3 regions of the Kitasatospora sp. NPDC056181 genome follow, and region 2 is predicted to be linked to each of the others. Evidence: riboswitches for the same ligand, from Rfam matches in the RefSeq annotation. Region 2 holds a riboswitch; each other region holds the start of a gene.

Region 1 (5,936 bases), on a different contig from region 2:
GGTGCTTCTCGGCGGTGTCGACGAGGGCGGCGACGTCGCTGGGGCGGCGGATGTCGCCGCAGACGCCGACGACCGGGCAGCCGGGCCGGTCGAGCTCGGTGGCGAGGTCCTCGGCGATGCCCTCCCGCTGGTCGGCGATGAGCACCCCGACGGCGCCGGCGGCGGTGAAGCGGCGTGCGAGATCGGCACCCGACCCGCCGTCGAGTACGGCGATGACCACGACTGCCCCGGTGACCCGCATGGTGCGCTCCTCCCTGTGGGCGGCTCCGCACCGGCGCCCACGTGTTGCTTTGCGGGAGGATCGTAGGCTTGTCCTGACCCTCCGCAACAGGGATTACCCCTCAGGTGACCAGGCTCACGCCTGCCACGCCCGGGAACCCTTCGGCAGGGCCCCTCGAACAGGCGCCCCGCCGACGCCCCGCCGACGCCCCGCGACACGCCGCCGACTCCCCGCGACACCCCGAGGAACCGCCCCCCGGCCCCGTCGGACGGACGTCCCGCCGACGCCCCGCCAACGCCCCGCACCTCCGGGAACCGCCCCCCGGACCCCGGGGATCCCACCGGATACCGTCGACACATGCCAGTTCAGCCCGATTCCGCCCGCCCGCCGCTCTTCACCTGGGACTTCGCCGCCGACCCGTACCCGGCCTACGCGTGGCTGCGGGAGCACGAGCCGGTGCACCGCACCACCCTGCCGAGCGGGGTCGAGGCCTGGCTGGTGACCAGGTACGCGGACGCCCGGCAGGCCCTCGCCGACAGCCGGCTCTCCAAGAACCCGCTCCACCACAGCACGCAGGCCCACAGCACGGGCCGGGTCGGCATCCCGGGCGAACGCCAGGCCAACCTGATGACGCATCTGCTGAACATCGACCCGCCGGACCACACCCGGCTGCGCCGGCTGGTCTCGAAGGCGTTCACGCCCCGCCGGGTGGCCGAGTTCGAGCCGAGGGTGCAGCAGCTCACCGACCGGCTGATCGACGGCTTCGCGGAGCGCGGCAGCGCCGACCTGATCCACGAGTTCGCCTTCCCCCTCCCCATCTACGCGATCTGCGACCTGCTCGGCGTGCCCGCGGAGGACCAGGACGACTTCCGGGACTGGGCGGGCATGATGGTGCGGCACACCAGGCCGGGCCAGGGCGGGGGCCAGCGCGGTGGTGTGGGGCGGGCGGTGAAGCGGATCCGCGCCTACCTGGCGGAGCTGATCCACCGCAAGCGGGCGGACCTCGGCGACGACCTGATCTCCGGCCTGATCCGGGCCAGCGACCACGGCGAGCACCTGACCGAGAACGAGGCCGCGGCGATGGCCTTCATCCTGCTCTTCGCCGGGTTCGAGACGACCGTCAACCTGATCGGCAACGGCACCTACGCCCTGCTGCGCAACCCGGACCAGCGGGCGCTGCTGCAGGATTCGATCGCCCGCGGGGAGAGCGCCCTGCTGGAGACCGGGATCGAGGAACTCCTGCGCTACGACGGGCCGGTGGAGCTGGCCACCTGGCGGTTCGCGACCAGCCCGCTGACCATCGGCGGGGTGGCGATCCCGGTCGGCGACCCGGTGCTGGTGGTGCTCGCGGCGGCGGACCGGGACCCGGCGAGGTTCGCCGACGAGAACACCCTCGACCTGGCCCGGGCGGACAACCCGCACCTGGGCTTCGGGCACGGCATCCACTACTGCATCGGCGCCCCGCTGGCCCGGCTCGAGGGGCGGGCGGCGCTGGCCACCCTGCTCTCCCGGCTGCCGGATCTGCGGCTGGCCGAGAACCCGGACAACCTGCGCTGGCGAGGTGGTCTGATCATGCGTGGACTTCGTGAACTTCCGGTCGAATTCACTCCCGAGAAGAAGCCCGTCGTCCCTGCTGACGAGCCCTCCGCCGGGGCCTCCGACATCACGGACTGATGCCTCGACACACTGACGGGACGTCTCCGACACGCCGAAACAGGGGGGTTGAACCGTCATCAAAGCGGACATACCGCCTTCGTTGGTAGGCGATCGGCCACTCACCGTAATTTCTGTGTGATATCGGCGATATGAGCTTGTGATTGGTAAGAGGATCTGCCTACCCTCCCTGAAGTTCGCAGCTGCGGACCTCGTGCGCGGAACGCCGAATCCTGCCCGCCGTGCCACGGGAAACCGACCAGACCCCTGGGCAGGGGCGGGGGAACCAGGTTTGTTGCCGTCCCCCACGGCTTGGGGTGAAGCCGCCCGCGCGGGCAGAGAGCCTTCCGCGCGACGCGGCCGGGCCACCTCCCGGTCCGAACCCGACAGCTCACCTCGCAGGCGTGCGGAGAGGGACCCATTCATGCTGTTCGTTGGAACTGGCCGTCACCGTCGTCGCACCCAGGCCGAGAAGGCCATCGCAGTCGCCGGTGTGGCCGGCGTCGGACTCGCGATGCCGATCCTCACCGCCACCGGCGCCTCGGCGGCCCCCGTCTCGACCTGGGACGCGGTCGCCCAGTGCGAGAGCGGCGGCAACTGGAGCATCAACACGGGCAACGGCTTCTACGGCGGCCTGCAGTTCACCTCCAGCACCTGGAAGGCGTACGGCGGCACGTCCTACGCGCCGCAGGCCAACCAGGCCAGCAAGGGCCAGCAGATCTCGGTCGCGGAGAAGGTCCTCGCCTCGCAGGGCCCGGGTGCCTGGCCGGTCTGCTCGCAGAAGGCCGGCCTGAGCAAGGGCGGTGCCCCGGCCTCGGTCGACACCGCCTCGGACGCCAAGCCCGCCGCGCCGAAGCCGGCCCAGAAGCCCGCCCAGCCGAAGCCGGCCCAGCAGCAGGCCCAGAAGCCCGCCGCCCAGCAGCACGCGCAGCAGGCCCAGCAGTACGGGCAGCAGCAGGCCACGACCCCGGACTTCTCCGGCCACGGCGGCTGGGACGCCGACGCGAAGGTGTACTGGTACCAGAGCAACGGCGACTGGTACTGGACCAGCCACCAGAGCGTCTACCAGCAGTACGCCGGCCAGGGTGCGGGTCAGGACAACCGCGCCGCGCAGGCCGCCCCGGTCGCGCAGAGCGCCCCCGCGGCCCAGCAGCACGCCGGCCACGGCTACACCGTCCAGTCCGGCGACACGCTGGCCGGCATCGCCGCCACCCAGGGGCTCTCCGGGGGCTGGCAGGCGCTGTACGACGGCAACCGCGGCACCGTCGGCGCCGACCCGGACCTGATCATGCCCGGACAGGTGCTCAACCTCGGCTGAGCGCACCCTCTCTCACGGTGACTCGGCGAAGGGGGCCGGATTTGGCCCCCTTCGTCCGCATCTGGTCGGCTTCCGTCGGGCAACCAGGTGAACTACCGGGGGGTAGCAGGGCCACACGCTGAGACGGGACCGAGGTCAGCGTGGCCCCGAGAGCCCGTGCGGTTAGGCTCTGGTCGTAACGACTCCGCAATCGTTCGTCCGACAGCACCCACCGTCAGTCGAACCTGCTTCCGCTAGGAGATGCCTCGTGCCGTCCATCGATGTCGTCGTAGCCCGTGAGATTCTCGACTCGCGTGGCAACCCCACGGTCGAGGTCGAGGTCGGCCTCGACGACGGCAGCACCGGTCGTGCCGCTGTCCCGTCGGGTGCCTCCACCGGTGCCTTCGAGGCCCTGGAGCTGCGCGACGGTGACAAGAACCGCTACTTCGGCAAGGGCGTCGAGAAGGCCGTCCTGGCCGTCATCGAGCAGATCGGCCCGGAGCTGGTCGGCTACGACGCCACCGAGCAGCGCCTGATCGACCAGGCCATGCTCGACCTGGACGCCACCCCGGACAAGTCCTCGCTCGGCGCCAACGCCATCCTGGGCGTCTCCCTGGCCGTCGCGCACGCCGCCTCCGAGGCCAGCGACCTGCCGCTGTTCCGCTACCTGGGCGGCCCGAACGCGCACGTCCTGCCGGTCCCGATGATGAACATCCTCAACGGTGGCTCGCACGCGGACTCCAACGTCGACATCCAGGAGTTCATGATCGCCCCGATCGGCGCGGAGTCCTTCTCCGAGGCCGTCCGCTGGGGCGTCGAGGTCTACCACACCCTCAAGGGCGTCCTGAAGGAGCGCGGCCTCTCCACCGGCCTCGGCGACGAGGGCGGCTTCGCGCCGAACCTGGACAGCAACCGCGAGGCCCTGGACCTCATCACCGAGGCCATCCAGAAGGCCGGCTACGTGCCCGGCCGCGACATCGCGCTGGCGCTGGACGTCGCCGCCTCCGAGTTCTACGAGGACGGCGCCTACCAGTTCGAGGGCAAGGCGCTCACCTCCGCCGAGCTCATCGAGTACTACGCCGACCTGGTCGCCTCGTACCCGCTGGTCTCCATCGAGGACCCGCTGGACGAGTCGGACTGGGACGGCTGGAAGGCCATGACCGTCAAGCTGGGCGACAAGGTCCAGCTGGTCGGCGACGACCTGTTCGTCACCAACCCGGCCCGCCTGGCCAAGGGCATCGAGACCGGCACCGCCAACGCCCTGCTGGTCAAGGTGAACCAGATCGGTTCGCTGACCGAGACCCTGGACGCCGTCGAGCTGGCCCAGCGCAACGGCTACCGCTGCATGATGTCGCACCGCTCCGGCGAGACCGAGGACGTCACCATCGCCGACCTGGCCGTCGCCACCAACTGCGGCCAGATCAAGACCGGTGCCCCGGCCCGCTCCGAGCGCGTCGCCAAGTACAACCAGCTGCTGCGCATCGAGGAGATCCTCGACGACGCCGCCGAGTACGCCGGCCGCGGCGCCTTCCCGCGCTTCCGCGCTGCGGAGTGACGCGCACGGTCGCCCCGAGGACCGGTGAACGCCGTACGTCCGAGGGCTGACCCGCGCCCGCCGGCGCAAGCCTGACCGGTGCCCCGCCGTTCACCCCGTAGGGTGGACGGCGGGGCACCGTCGCGACCAGGAGGGGATACGGGAGATGGCAGGCTGGAGGATTCCGGGCTTGGCGGCCCGGCCTCGCTTCACGAGCCGGGCGACCGTCCTCGTCCTGGTGCTCTGCTCACTGGTGGCGATCCTGGCCTACCCGACCCGGCAGTTCATCTCCCAGCGCTCCGAGATCTCCGCCCAGCGGGCGAAGGCCGAGCACGCCCGGCAGCAGGTCGAGCAGCTGCGCCGGGAGAAGACGCGCTGGCAGGACCCGGAGTACGTCAAGGCGCAGGCCCGCTCCCGGCTGCACTACGCGATGCCGGGGGAGACCCCGTACATCGCGGTGGACCCGGCCGGCCAGGGTGCCACCAAGTCCTCCGCGTCCTCGCCCGCCCCGTCCGACGGTGCGGCCGCCGCCCAGGCGAAGGCCGCCAAGCCCTGGTACGCCAGCGTCTGGGACTCGGTGGACGCCGCCGACACCGCAGCCCTCGCCCCTCCCTCTTCACCCGCCCCCGCCCCCGCTGGAGCAAGCTCCCCCCATGACCACTGAGAACCACCCCTCCGTTCCCGACGCCGACGTCGCGGCCATCGCCGCCCAGCTCGGACGGGTCCCGCGCGGTCTGCGCGGCGTGGCGCACCGCTGCCCCTGCGGGAACCCGGACGTCGTGGAGACGGCTCCCCGCCTCGCGGACGGCACGCCGTTCCCCACCCTCTACTACCTGACCTGCCCCAAGGCCGCCTCGCTGATCGGCACCCTGGAGGCGGACGGCGTGATGAAGGAGCAGACCGCCCGGCTCGCCGAGGACCCGGAGCTGGCCGCCGCCTACCAGAAGGCGCACGAGGACTACATCGCCCGCCGTGACGCCATCGAGGTGCTGGAGGGCTTCCCGAGCGCCGGCGGGATGCCGGACCGGGTGAAGTGCCTGCACGTGCTGGTCGGCCACTCGCTGGCGGCCGGAGAGGGCGTCAACCCGCTCGGCGACGAGGCGATCGGCATGCTGGAGGACTGGTGGGCCAAGGGCCCGTGCGTCTCCGCGGCCGAGGTCGAGGCCGCCGGTGAGCGGGTCGCGCGCAACCGGGCCAAGGAGCAGGACCACGCGGCGGTGATCGCCGCCAAG
Region 2 (5,936 bases):
CCGGTGCCCATGCCGGCGTTGCGGTTGGGGTAGTCGACGCTGGTGCGCTCGGGGCTGAGCAGGTAGGGCCGGCGCAGCCTGAGCGCCATCGCGGCGGGCAGGTCGCCGGCCGGGTCGACCACGCCGTACCGCTCGTGGGCCCATTCGGGCAGGCCGTGGGAGGCGGCGAGCCGGAGCATTCCGGCGGAGTCCAGCAGGTAGAGCGCGGACCCCTCGCCGGTGATCCAGCCGGGGCCCTCGGCGAGGATCGTGCCGAGGAGTTCGGCGGCGCTGGTGCAGCCGAGCAATAAGCGGACGCAGCGCATGGCGCTGCGCGCGGTGGGGCTGCTGCGCGGCGTCCGGCTCTCGTCCTCGGAGGGGGGAAGCCACGGCGAGGACAGGTCCATGGGATGCCCGGCCTTTCCGTTGCCCTGTCGGGGTGGTGCCTTATCGGACACCCAATTCTTAATACCTTATTTCTTAAGCCGGTGAATGGTCGCCCAGGGTGCCACGGAGGCCCCCGGACCGGAACGCCGTGGCACCCGGTGCGACCGACGGGCCGCCGGTCGAGTAGGATCGGCGAGCGGCAAGGGCCTATAGCTCAGACGGTTAGAGCGCTTCCCTGATAAGGAAGAGGCCACAGGTTCAAGTCCTGTTAGGCCCACCACCGCGAAGGGCCCGGAGCGATCACGCTCCGGGCCCTTCGGCGTCCCTGCGGCCGGCCCCCGCGACCGGCCCCGGTGGGCGCGTCCCGCCTCAGGCCCCGGGCCAGTCGCGCAGGCCGTGGGTGAGGACGGTGATCAGCCGGTCCTGGGTGTCGCCGAGGTCCTCGGCGAGCTGGAAGGCGCCGCCGATGGAGAGCGAGGCGAAGCCGTGGGCCACCGAGCGGACGGCGCGGGCGGCGTGGATCGCCTCCGACCCGGCGAGCCCGTACTCGCGCAGCACCGCGATGATCACGCCGACCAGCCGCGTCGCCGCCCGGGTGAGGTCGTCGTCCGGCTGCGGGGCCTGCGGGAGCGAGTTGTAGCGGTGCGGGTACTCGGTGGCGTAGGCGTGGTAGGCGCGCAGGACGGCGGCGACGGCGTCGTCCCCGCCCCGGCCGACGGCCGCCTCGGCGAGCCGGTCGGCCAGCTCCTCGGTGACCCGGACGGCGACCAGCCGGCGCAGTTCCGCGAGGCCGCCGCTGACGTGCTTGTAGAGCGAGGGAGTGGCCACCCCGGCCCGCGCGGCGACCGCGGCCAGGGTGAGGGCCTCGGGGCCCTGCTCGTCGATGAGGGCGAGGGCGTGGCCGACGACCTGCTCGGGGGTGAGTCCTACTCGGGGCATGGGGGCGGTTCTCCGTGGGTCCGGTTCCGGTGGGGCGGGAGGGCTCAGGCCAGCTCGGCGAGGAACCCGAGCAGCGCGTCGGCGGTCGCCTGCGGGTGGTCGGCCATCGGGTAGTGGCCGGCGCCCTCGATCATCACCTTGCGGCCGTTCAGCGCGGCGGCCTGCCGGTCGGCGACCACCTCCGGCTTGGGGAAGTCGGGGTCCTTGCTGCCCATGACGACCAGCGCCGGGCACCGCACGGCCGCGGTCCAGCCGACGGGCGCCGAGTCCCCGCGGACCTGGCCGCGGGTGGCGGTCTTGCGGCCGGGCGTGCGCATCGCGGCGACCAGCCCGTCCACGTACGCGTCGAAGTCGGCCGGCTTGGCGGTCGGGTAGGCCATCCTGCGGTGGTAGAGGCCCCAGAAGGCCGGGGAGTGCACCAGCAGCTTGCCCATGACGCCGAACATCGCGCGCTGCAGGGCGTTCGGCGGCAGGTTCTCGACGAAGGCGTCCAGCAGGACGATCCCGGCGACCCGCTCGGGTGCGTCGCCGGCGGCCTTGACCACGGTCGCGCCGGTGTACGAGTTGCCGGCGAGGACGGCGCGCCCGATGCCGAGGTGGTCGAGCAGGGCGAGGACGTCGGCGGCGATCGCGGCCGGCGAGTAGTCGTCCCAGACGATCGAGGAGTCGCCGAAGCCGCGCAGGTCCATGGTGATCACGCGGCGGCCGGCGGCGACGAGCAGCGGGCGCAGGTGCCGGTAGGCGGCCCGGCTGTCGAGCATCCCCGGGAGCAGGACGACGGGGGCGCCGTCGCCCTGCTCGGTGTCGTCGTAGGCGATCCGGCCGCCGGTGACGTCGAGGTACTGCGTGGTGGGGGCGGTGGTGCGGGACATGGGGGCCTCCTCGGTCCGCCGGGGCGTCGGCGGTGGTGCCGACACCCATAAAGCTAAGGCTAATAGCCTTAGCCGTCAAGCTATCGACCGGATCCGAGGATGGCCCGGATCAGACCCCCTCCACCTTGAACGGGTCGTGCTCGGCCAGCAGCTTCTCCAGCCGGGCCTGGTCCACCCGGGTGACGATCTCGCTGTTCTCCTGCTTGTCGCGGACCACCTTGGCCAGGGTGAACGAGGAGGTGACGGTGTAGAGCAGGCCGACCCCGAGGAAGGCCCGGGTCCAGCCGCCCACCGGGAGGTAGGCGATCCCGGTCGCGAGGGCGCCGGCGGAGAGGGCGAAGGAGAGCACGGCCTGGACGTAGTACGCGGCCGTGGTGCGTGACTGCATCGGTGCGTTCATGGCGTCAGGATGGCCGCGCCGGGCCGGGTCGCACATGAGTAGGGGTACTCAAGTAGGGGTTCGTTCGTTGACGTCCAATAACGTTCGGTAGTGTCAGTTGTTGTCAATCGCCCCAAAATGCCCATCGGGTCACGTAGTGTCCGGGCTGTGTCCGGCTGCTCCTGACGGATGGCTTGGAATCAGGGGCTCCTAGGATTAACGTTTGATAACGCAGCGCGGTCCCCAACGCCGTACCCAGACGGCACCGTGCGCCGTCGCCTAATCCCGCCGGCCGGCCTTCGGGCAGGCCAGGGAGCCGGGGAACCACGTTCCTTGGGGTGAATCGGCCGGGCCCAGGCCCAGCCGTAGGAGACCTTCCTGCTCCGAACCCGTCAGCTAACCCGGTAGGCGCGAAGGAAGGAAAGGAGCGCGCCTCCGTGGCGTCGACGCACTCTCCGGCAAACCTGCCCGGCTCCTCCGCCGGCACCCAACTGCTCGACCACCCGTGGCCGCCCGCCCACCCGGGCGAGTACGGCGGGCCCTCCGACGAGGCGGCCCCGCAGGCCGCCGAGGCCAACCGGCACCGGATGCCGCGTCAGACCCGCGGGACGGCTCCGCTGCTCGGCGTCACCGCCGTCGCCGCCACCCTGGGCGCCACCGGCTTCGCCTCCGCGACCCCGGCCGCCGCCCCCGCCGTCGAGGCCCCCGACGAGACCCCGGTCGCCCTCGCCGCCGACCCCGGCCTCGCCCTCGCCGCCCGGATCCAGCAGCAGGCCGACAGCCAGCGCACCGCCGCCGAGGAGGGCGCCCGGCTCCAGGCCGCCAAGGAGGCCGAGGCCAAGCGCGCCGCCCAGCAGCAGGAGGCCAAGCGGGCCGCCGAGGAGGCCGAGAAGGCCAAGCTCGCCGCCATCAACCTGCCGGTGCGCGACTACAACCTCTCCGCCCACTACGGCCAGAGCGCCTCCTACTGGGCCCACCTGCACACCGGCCTGGACTTCGCCGCCGACACCGGCACCCCGGTCTACGCCGTCGGCCAGGGCACCATCACCTCGGCCGGCTGGGCCGGCTCCTACGGCTACCGGATCGTCGAGACGCTGCCCGACGGCACCGAGATCTGGTACTGCCACCTCTCCTCGATCATCAAGGGCTCCGGCAAGGTCGTCCCCGGCCAGCAGCTCGGCAAGGTCGGCGCCACCGGCAACGTCACCGGCCCCCACCTGCACCTGGAGGTCCGCCCGGGCGGCGGCGCCCCGGTCGACCCGGAGAGCTGGTTCGAGCAGCGCGGCATCACCCCCTGACGAGCACCGGAGTGCCCCGGCCGTCACGACGACGGCCGGGGCACCCGTGCGTCCCGCCCAGGGGCACGCCCCGGGGGCGCGGACCGGACCAGGCCCGCGCCCCCGTGCCCCCGCGCTCACTCCCCCGGCAGCTGCGCGAGGTACGCGTCGATCTCCTCCTGGCCGGGCTCCGGCGCGAGGTCCGGGAACTCCGCCACCAGCAGCCGCGGAAGCCCCGGCACCGTCCACTCGCCGAACAGGTCCAGCGCCGCCTCGACCGCCGCCTCCTCGAACGCCCCGAAGTCCCCCGCCAACTCGTCCGGCATCGGGCGGCCCAGCGCCGTCAGCTCCGCCAGGTTGCGGTAGCTGCGCCGCATCAGGCCCTGCTCCAGCAGCCGCCGGGCGCCGTCCGTGGCCATCCCGACCGAGAGCACCCGGGCCGCGCCCCAGCCCTCCTCGTCCGCCTCGTCCAGCCAGCCGGCCGCCGCCAGCGCCTCGAAGGCGGCCCGCCGGTCCTCCTCGGCCAGCTCCCGGAACGCCGTCAGCCACTCCCGCACCGCCGCCTTGTCGGCGAGGTCGACGTCGTGCGCGCACAGCAGCACCGCGTAGAGCCGGGGCCAGGTCACCAGGTCGGCCCGGCGCAGCAGTCCGGCGGCCACCTCGCCCTGCCACTCGGCCTCCGCGTGCAGCCGCTCCTGCCGCTTGGCGTTGAGCCGCTTCGCCGCGCGCTGGTGGTCGACCAACAGCCGCACCGCCTCGCCGTACGCCAGCGGGTCCTGCTCGGGCGCGGGCTGGACGTACAGGTGGAGCCGCTCGTACAGCAGTTGCTCCACGGCGTTCGAGGTCAGCTCCGGCCAGCCGTCGTGCATCCTGCTCTCGCCCAGCTCCAGCAGCGCCAGCACCGCTCGCACCGCGGATTCGGCCACCGGCGCGCGGCCCTCGGCCTCCGCCCAGGCGAGCAGGTCGGCGGCCTTGGTGCGCGGGGCGAGCCGCAGGTCATCTTCTTCCATGTGACGTACGGTAATCGGAAAGCGCGGGTAGGGTCGGCAGACATGGTCCCCGTCCGACTCACCGGCCCCCGCCTGGCCATCCGCGAGTTCCACCACACGCCGGGCGACGTCGACGCCCTGCACGCGGTCTTCGGCGACCCGGAGGCCACCCGCTACCTGCCCTTCGAGCCGCGCGACCGCGAGGACTGCGCCGACCAGATCGAGCAGTACCTGGAGGAGGCGCTCCAGGAGGAGCGGACGGTCTACCGACTGGCCGTCACCCGGCACACCGACGCCGGCGACCCCGCCGACGCCACCCCCATCGGCACCGCCGCCCTCACCGTCGGCGGCCACCGCTCCGCCCACCTGGGCTACGCGCTGCGCGCCGACACCTGGGGCAACGGCTACGCGGGTGAGATCACCTCGCTGCTCTGCGACTTCGCGTTCGGGCCGCTCGGCCTGCACCGGCTGGCGGCCCGGGTGGACGTGGACCACGACGCCTCGGCCCGGGTGCTCACCCGGGCCGGTTTCCGCCTGGAGGGCCGGGTGCGGCACGACGTGTACCTGCGGGGTGCCTGGCACGACTCCTTCCAGTACTCCCTGCTCCAGGACGAGTGGCCGCCCGGACGGGGGGATAACCCCACCCCCGCTCCGGCGGGGAGCCGGATGTCCGGCAGGCCGCTTCCTTGACAGGGTTAACCCATCAGCCCGAACGGCACCGCCACAGACCCGAGGACCGAGGCCCGGCTATGACGACCAGCGAGCACACACTGCGCAGCGAGTACGACCGCCACGACGGCGCCCGCCGCACCGAGGAGCCGCCCTACGCCTGGCGGGCGCCGTTCTCCTCCTACTACTACCGGGAGCTGGGCTTCGTGCTCAGCGGGTTCCCGGTCGCCATCGCCGGCTTCGTCTTCTCCGTCACGCTGTTCTGCCTCGGCCTCGCCACCTTCGTCACCGTCCTCGGCCTGCCGGTGCTCGCCGGACTGACCAGCGGCGCCCGCGGCTTCGGCCGGCTGGAGCGGTCCCGGGCCCGCGGCATGCTGGCGCTGGACGTGCCGGGCCCGGAGCCGGTGCGGGCGGTGCGGCCCGGGGCCTGGGGCGCCGTCACCGC
Region 3 (5,936 bases), on a different contig from region 2:
CCCAGGCAGTCCGGCGAGATCCGCGAGGTGCGGATCGACGGTGCCGCCAGCCGGCTCTCCACCGAGGGGTACGTCTACCTGCCGCCGCAGTACTTCCAGCCGGAGTACGAGCAGAAGCAGTTCCCGGCGATCATCGTCTCCACCGGCTTTCCCGGCATCGCCAAGAACCTGGTGACCCGGCTGAACTACCCGGGCGCGGCACTGAAGCTGCTCCAGGAGGGCCGGATGCAGCCGACCGTGCTGGTGCTGATGACGCCGTCGCCCGCGCTGCCGCAGGACACCGAGTGCGAGGACGTCCCGGGCGGCCCGCAGTCCGAGACCTACTACACCAAGGACGTTCCCGCCGCGATCCAGGCGTCGTACCGGGTCTCCTCGGACCCGCAGGCCTGGGGCTTCATGGGCAACTCGACCGGCGGCTACTGCGCCCTCAAGCTGGCCATGCGCCACCCGGAGGCCTTCCCGACCGCGGTCTCGCTCTCCGGCTACTACCAGGCGTCCGACGACCCGACCACCACCGAGCTCTTCAAGGGCCCCGGCGCCCAGCAGCGCCGCCACGAGGCCGACCTCATGTGGCGGCTGAAGAACCTGCCGCACCCCAAGGTGTCCGTGCTGCTGGCCGGCACCAAGCAGGGCGACGGCGACTACAAGCGTGACACCGAGGCGTTCGTGGCCGCGGTCAACAGCCCGATGAAGGTCTCGTACAGCATGCTGCAGACCGGCGGCCACAACTTCGAGACCTGGAGCAAGCTGCTGCCGTCCTCGCTGGAGTGGCTCTCCCAGCGCCTCCAGGTCCCCGGCCGGACGGTCTGACCCCGGTCCGCCGCGCCGACCACCGAAACCCGGGGCCCGCCCACGTCGAACGCCGGGCCCGCCCACCCCGAGGGGTGAGCGGGCCCGGCGTTCCGGTTCCTCCGCCTCAGCCCACCGGCTCCAGCGTGCCGGTGTGCAGCTCGCCGACCCGGCCGCCCTCGCCCTCGTACGTCCAGAACGCGCGCACCGTCAGCTTCCCGAGGTCCATCAGGTGGCTGACGGTGATGCCGCTCTGCTCGGTCCAGCTGACGAAGTAGAGCTCGGGGCCCACCTGGGCGACGTGCAGGGCGACGTCCTCCCACTGGCCGGCCGACTCGCCGAGGCCCTCCCAGCGCAGCCGCTTGCCGTCGGCCGAGTACGCGTTGCGGAAGGCCGCGCCGTTGTCGACCTGGAAGAGGTAGGTGCGGCCGGCGAAGGCGGGCAGGGGCGCGGTCATGGCGGGACGGGTCCTCGTCTCTCGTCTGGGCGTACGGCACTGCGGGTGGACCTCCAACCTATCCGACGGGTGACCTTCGCGGCGGCGTTGCGCCCACCCCGTCACGGCGCGGGCCCGCCGGCGCCACGGCCGGGGCCGCCACGCCCTCCGCCCGCGGGGTGTGACACCGGCACATGGGCGGCCCGGCGGTCCGGTCGTACGGTGCAGGATCCGGCCCACCGGGACGTGGGCCGACCCAGCAGCCCGCCACCTTCCGGCCAGGGAGCCGCCGATGCCCGCCACCAGCACCAGCACCGCCAGCACCGGACCCGTCACCGGGCCCGTCACCGGAGGAGCCACCCCGTCCACCCCCGCCGGACGCCTGCCGGCCGCCCTCACCGTCCTCCTCACCCTCACCGCCCTCCTCCTCGGCACGCCCCCGCCCGCATCGGCGGCCACCGCACCGCTCACCCTGGAGGCCGCCTTCACCGCTCCCGGCAACGGCTGGGCCAAGGTCGAGCGCTACCTCGACACCACCGCCGGGTTCCGCGCCGAGCAGTACCCGCCCGGCGGGCGGGGGGACCAGGACGGCGCCCGCCTGACCTACTTCGGCGGCGTCCGCCAGCCCTATTCCGGGCGCTTCCTGCTCTACTCGGCCGCGGGCTGGGACACCGGCGGCCGGGACGTCCCGGTCCTGCTGGTCCACGGCGCCAACGACAACGCCGACCGCGCCTGGGCGAACCCGAACGAGAGCGGCAGCTGCGGCGCGTCCGCCTGCCCGTCCACCGGCCTCGCCCAGTACCTCGCCGGGACCGGCCACCGCGTCTTCGCGATCGGCTTCGCGCACAAGCAGGGCGACAACCTGCTCCAGGCGCAGGCCGTCGGAGACGCGATCGCCCTGATCCGGGCCCGGCTCGGGGTGTCCCAGGTGGACGTGGTCGCCTGGAGCAAGGGGGAGGTCGCCGCCCGCGCGTACGTCTCCTCGGTACGGCCGTCCTGGGGCCGGGCTTACGCGGGAGACGTCCGCCGCCTGGTCACCCTCGGCGGGCCGAACGGCGGCCTGGACTACGTCTACGCGCACGGCTGGGCGTTCTCGCTGGCCACCTGGCCGGCCTGCGGCGGCACCGCCAACGCGCCCTCGCCGCACCTGTACATGACCTGCTACGGCACGTACACCGCCCAGCCCTGCCTCGGGGTCCTGCCCGCCGGCGGGTACGACTGCTACCCGGGCCAGCGCCAGCTGCTCGCCCGCTGGGACGGCGTCTACGGGGTGGACGGCTCGGCCCAGGACTGGTGGACGACGTACTACGGGGGACAGGGCTACTACACCTCCGGCCAGGGCATCCAGGCGGCGATCGACGCCGGTTCGCTGATCGGGCCGCTCCAGCAGGCGGGCGTCCCGGCGGCGGTCGCCACCTTCCTGATGGCGGGCGGCTCGGCCGACATCCCGGGGATCCTCAACGAGAACCGCGGGCCCAGCGACGGCATCGTCCTCTCCCGCAGCGCCCTGGACACCACCGGGATCGGTACGGTCGGCGCGACGCGGCTGCTCGGCGGGCTCAACCACCTGGAGCTGGCGTGGTCCCCGGACGCGATGAGCCAGGTGAACAGCTGGCTCGGCTGACCACCCGGCCGGCGACCGCCCGGCCGGCGCCCCGCTCACCGTCCTCCCGGTGCCCGTTCGGCCAACTGATCCACTCCGCACCGTCGTTGATCGACTCCACTGTGACCTGCACGACAACACCCTCCACCGAGTTGTCGCCCCCCGGACGGCCTGCCTAGCCTGCTCGGGACGTCCGCTTCGCGGACCTCCGCCGTCGGGACGCCGAGTCCTGTCCACCCGCCGGCCGGCAACCGAGCACCACAGCGGACGGGAGCGGGGGACCCAGGTCAGTGCCCGGCCCGTGCGCTCCCCGCGCCCGGGCCGTGGCTAGGGGTGAAGCCGCTCCACAGGCGGCCGGGCAACCTCAGCCCGAACCCGACAGCTCACCTCGCAGGCGTCGCAGAGGACACTGCCATGCAGAAGCCTGCCCGGCGCAGCGCGCCGCGCCATGCCCGCCCCAGCCACCGCGGTCGCAACGCCGCCTTCGCCGTCACCGGCGTGCTCGCTGTCAGCGGTGCCGGCCTCCTGGGCATTCCCGCGGTGAGCGGGGCCCAGGCGGCCACCGCGCCGACCGTCACCCAGGACAGGCTCGGCCCGGCCACCATGGTCGCGGGCAACGCCTCCGCCGCCTCGCTGACCGTCCACTCCTCGGCCTGCTTCACCGCCAGGACGGTCGGTGTCGGCGTGCGTGACGCGGCCGGCCACAACCTCGACTTCCCCGGCAACCGCACCAACGCGCAGATCTGCCCGGGCGGGCTGACGGTCACCACCGGCTCGCGGACTCTGCCGGCCGGCACCTACACCCAGTTCGGCTTCTGGCAGGACACCGCCGGTGCCTGGCACAACCTGCCCTCGCAGAAGCTCGTGGTCTCGGCCGCCGCCGCCACGCCGGCGCCCGCCCCGACCACCGCACCCACCGCCACCCCGACGCCCGCACCCACCGCCACCCCGACGCCCGCGCCGACCGCGACCCCGTCGCAGACCGCCGCCCCGGGCGCGATACCGGTCGCCGGCAAGAAGCTCACCTGGTCGGACGACTTCAACAGCCTCGACCTGGGCTCCCGCTGGACGGCCGACCGGAGCAGCTCGTACCACTACGGCGACCACAACCCGAACGACAACAAGCTCGACTGGCTGAACAAGAACAACGTCACCGTCTCCGGCGGCGTCGCCACCTTCACCGCCAAGCCGAGCAGCCACACGCTGGAGAACGGCAAGCAGGCCTGGGACACCGGGCTGCTCACCACGGAGTACTCCAGCGAGGGCTTCAAGGTGAAGACCGGCGACTACATCGAGACCCGGGTCAAGCTCCCCGCCGGCACCGGCGCCTGGCCGGCGCTGTGGACCTGGAACGGCACCAGCGGCGCCCACGGTGAGATCGACTCCTTCGAGTACCACACCGACAACCCGAACCTGCTGGAGCTGACCAACCACATCACCCCGGGTCACCTTTACTACACGGACGCCAAGGCGATCGCGAAGGACGGCTGGGTCACCATCGGCACCTACTACGGGGCCACCTCGGTCGACTGGTACGTGAACGGCGCCAAGGTGTTCTCCGACGGCAAGGGCGTCGGCGCCGACTGGGCCGCGTACCCGATCCTCAACCTGTCCCTGAGCGCGGGGCAGTACCACCCCGCGCCGCAGGGCACGGCGCCGATCACCTTCGCCGCGGACTACGTCCGCGTCTACCGGTAGGACCGGCCGTTGCGGACCGCCCGCCCGTCAGTGGCGGGCGGCCTCCACGACCTGGATGCTGAACGGCTGCCGGTTGTCCGTCTCGTTCCGGTCGTCGTCACCGCGCACCGCGACGTAGCCGCCGCTCAGCTCGCCGAGGGGGACGGTGGGGGCGAGCCGGACCGGGATCAGCGCCGTCGCGCTCCGGTACCGCCCCAGGCCGGCCGGGAAGGTGCAGCGCACCCGGTGGCCGTTCTGGAAGTCGTAGCAGTTCTCCGGGAAGTAGGGCTTCTCGGGCGTGACCCCCTCCGGCAGGGTGATCACCACGGTGAACGGGGAGGCCGTCCGGTCCGGGCCGGTGTTGGCGACGAAGGCGTGCACCGTGGTGGTGCCGCCGGGTACGGCGGGGTCCGGATCGATCCGGATCACCTCCAGGTCGGAATCGGAGGCGGAGGGGGCGGCGGAGGCGGCGGGGGCCGCGGGCGCCGCCGGCGCGGTGACCTCCGCCGCCGGGTCGGTCCCCGGGGCCGGATCGGCGTCCGGGCACGCCCACGCGGGACCGGCGGCCAGCGCCGCCAGTGCACACCCGACCGTCAGCGACCTGACGGCCAGCGACCGGCCTGCCGACGGCCCGACCACCGCCCGCCCGACCGCCGGTTCTCCGGCCCCGGGCGCCCCGGCCTCCGCCGACCTGCCGAAGAAACCCCGTACGGACCCTCTGCGCGACATCGTCGCTCACCCTGTCCTTCGCGTTCCGGCGCCCGGCACCGTCGCGGGGCGCGTCCGCATTCAGCGTGACCGACCGGCCCGTCGCGGCCGGGGCAACCCGCCCTCGGGCCGCTCGAACGGGCGAACGCCTCCGCAGGAGGCCGACCGGGTCGACCTCCTGTGCGGGGAAACGCCGGTGACGCCGTGTCAGGGAGCCAGGACCTGCCCCAGCCGGGCCGCGATGTGGTGCATCACCGGTACCAGCGAGGCCGCGCCGGCCTGCTCCTCCAGCGCCCGGATCCGGGCCTCCGGGCCGGAGACCGAGAGGGCCGTCGGGGTCGGTGCGCCCGGTACGGCGAGGGCGATGCAGCGCACCCCGATCTCCTGCTCCTGGTCGTCCACCACGTAGCCGCGCTCGCGCGCCTCGGCCAGCTGGTTCAGCAGCTCCTGCGGGTCGGTCACCGTGAACTCGGTGTGCGCGGGCAGCGGGTTGGGGCCGAGGACGGCGCGGGCCTCGTCCTCCGGCAGCTGGGCCAGCAGGGCCTTGCCGACGCCGGTGCAGTGCGGCTGCACCCGGCGGCCGACCTCGGTGAACATCCGCATCGAGCGCCGCGACTGCACCTGCCCGACGTAGACCACCTCGCCGCCCTCCAGCACGGCCAGGTTGGCCGTCTCGCCGGTGGCCTCCATCAGCTCGGCCAGGTAGGGGCGGGCCCAGCTGCC

What was found. A riboswitch is a leader RNA that binds a small molecule or an ion and turns the genes downstream of it on or off. The one in region 2 is predicted to bind cyclic di-AMP.
Region 1: another riboswitch for cyclic di-AMP. It lies ahead of ACFC1F_RS19060 (transglycosylase family protein); the one in region 2 lies ahead of ACFC1F_RS24145 (M23 family metallopeptidase).
Region 3: another riboswitch for cyclic di-AMP. It lies ahead of ACFC1F_RS18105 (hypothetical protein); the one in region 2 lies ahead of ACFC1F_RS24145 (M23 family metallopeptidase).

What each region holds. Positions count from the first base shown of each region.
Region 1 is NZ_JBHJUK010000046.1:8,155-14,090, reverse strand. It holds gene ACFC1F_RS19070 (SDR family NAD(P)-dependent oxidoreductase) at 1-241, opposite strand, end outside; gene ACFC1F_RS19065 (cytochrome P450) at 578-1,894, shown strand; cyclic di-AMP (ydaO/yuaA leader) riboswitch at 2,121-2,292, shown strand; gene ACFC1F_RS19060 (transglycosylase family protein) at 2,298-3,191, shown strand; gene eno (phosphopyruvate hydratase) at 3,439-4,725, shown strand; gene ACFC1F_RS19050 (septum formation initiator family protein) at 4,895-5,368, shown strand; partial or broken gene ACFC1F_RS19045 (DUF501 domain-containing protein) at 5,358-5,879, shown strand.
Region 2 is NZ_JBHJUK010000067.1:17,455-23,390, forward strand. It holds gene ACFC1F_RS24120 (SpoIIE family protein phosphatase) at 1-386, opposite strand, end outside; tRNA gene ACFC1F_RS24125 (tRNA-Ile) at 570-646, shown strand; gene ACFC1F_RS24130 (TetR/AcrR family transcriptional regulator) at 736-1,305, opposite strand; gene ACFC1F_RS24135 (alpha/beta fold hydrolase) at 1,350-2,177, opposite strand; gene ACFC1F_RS24140 (YiaA/YiaB family inner membrane protein) at 2,287-2,577, opposite strand; cyclic di-AMP (ydaO/yuaA leader) riboswitch at 2,823-2,981, shown strand; gene ACFC1F_RS24145 (M23 family metallopeptidase) at 2,994-3,854, shown strand; gene ACFC1F_RS24150 (hypothetical protein) at 3,971-4,843, opposite strand; gene ACFC1F_RS24155 (GNAT family N-acetyltransferase) at 4,886-5,512, shown strand; gene ACFC1F_RS24160 (sensor domain-containing protein) at 5,572-5,936, shown strand, end outside.
Region 3 is NZ_JBHJUK010000042.1:49,609-55,544, reverse strand. It holds gene ACFC1F_RS18120 (alpha/beta hydrolase) at 1-810, shown strand, start outside; gene ACFC1F_RS18115 (MoaF N-terminal domain-containing protein) at 917-1,246, opposite strand; gene ACFC1F_RS18110 (esterase/lipase family protein) at 1,518-2,849, shown strand; cyclic di-AMP (ydaO/yuaA leader) riboswitch at 3,075-3,240, shown strand; gene ACFC1F_RS18105 (hypothetical protein) at 3,243-4,526, shown strand; gene ACFC1F_RS18100 (hypothetical protein) at 4,554-5,234, opposite strand; gene ACFC1F_RS18095 (IclR family transcriptional regulator) at 5,421-5,936, opposite strand, start outside.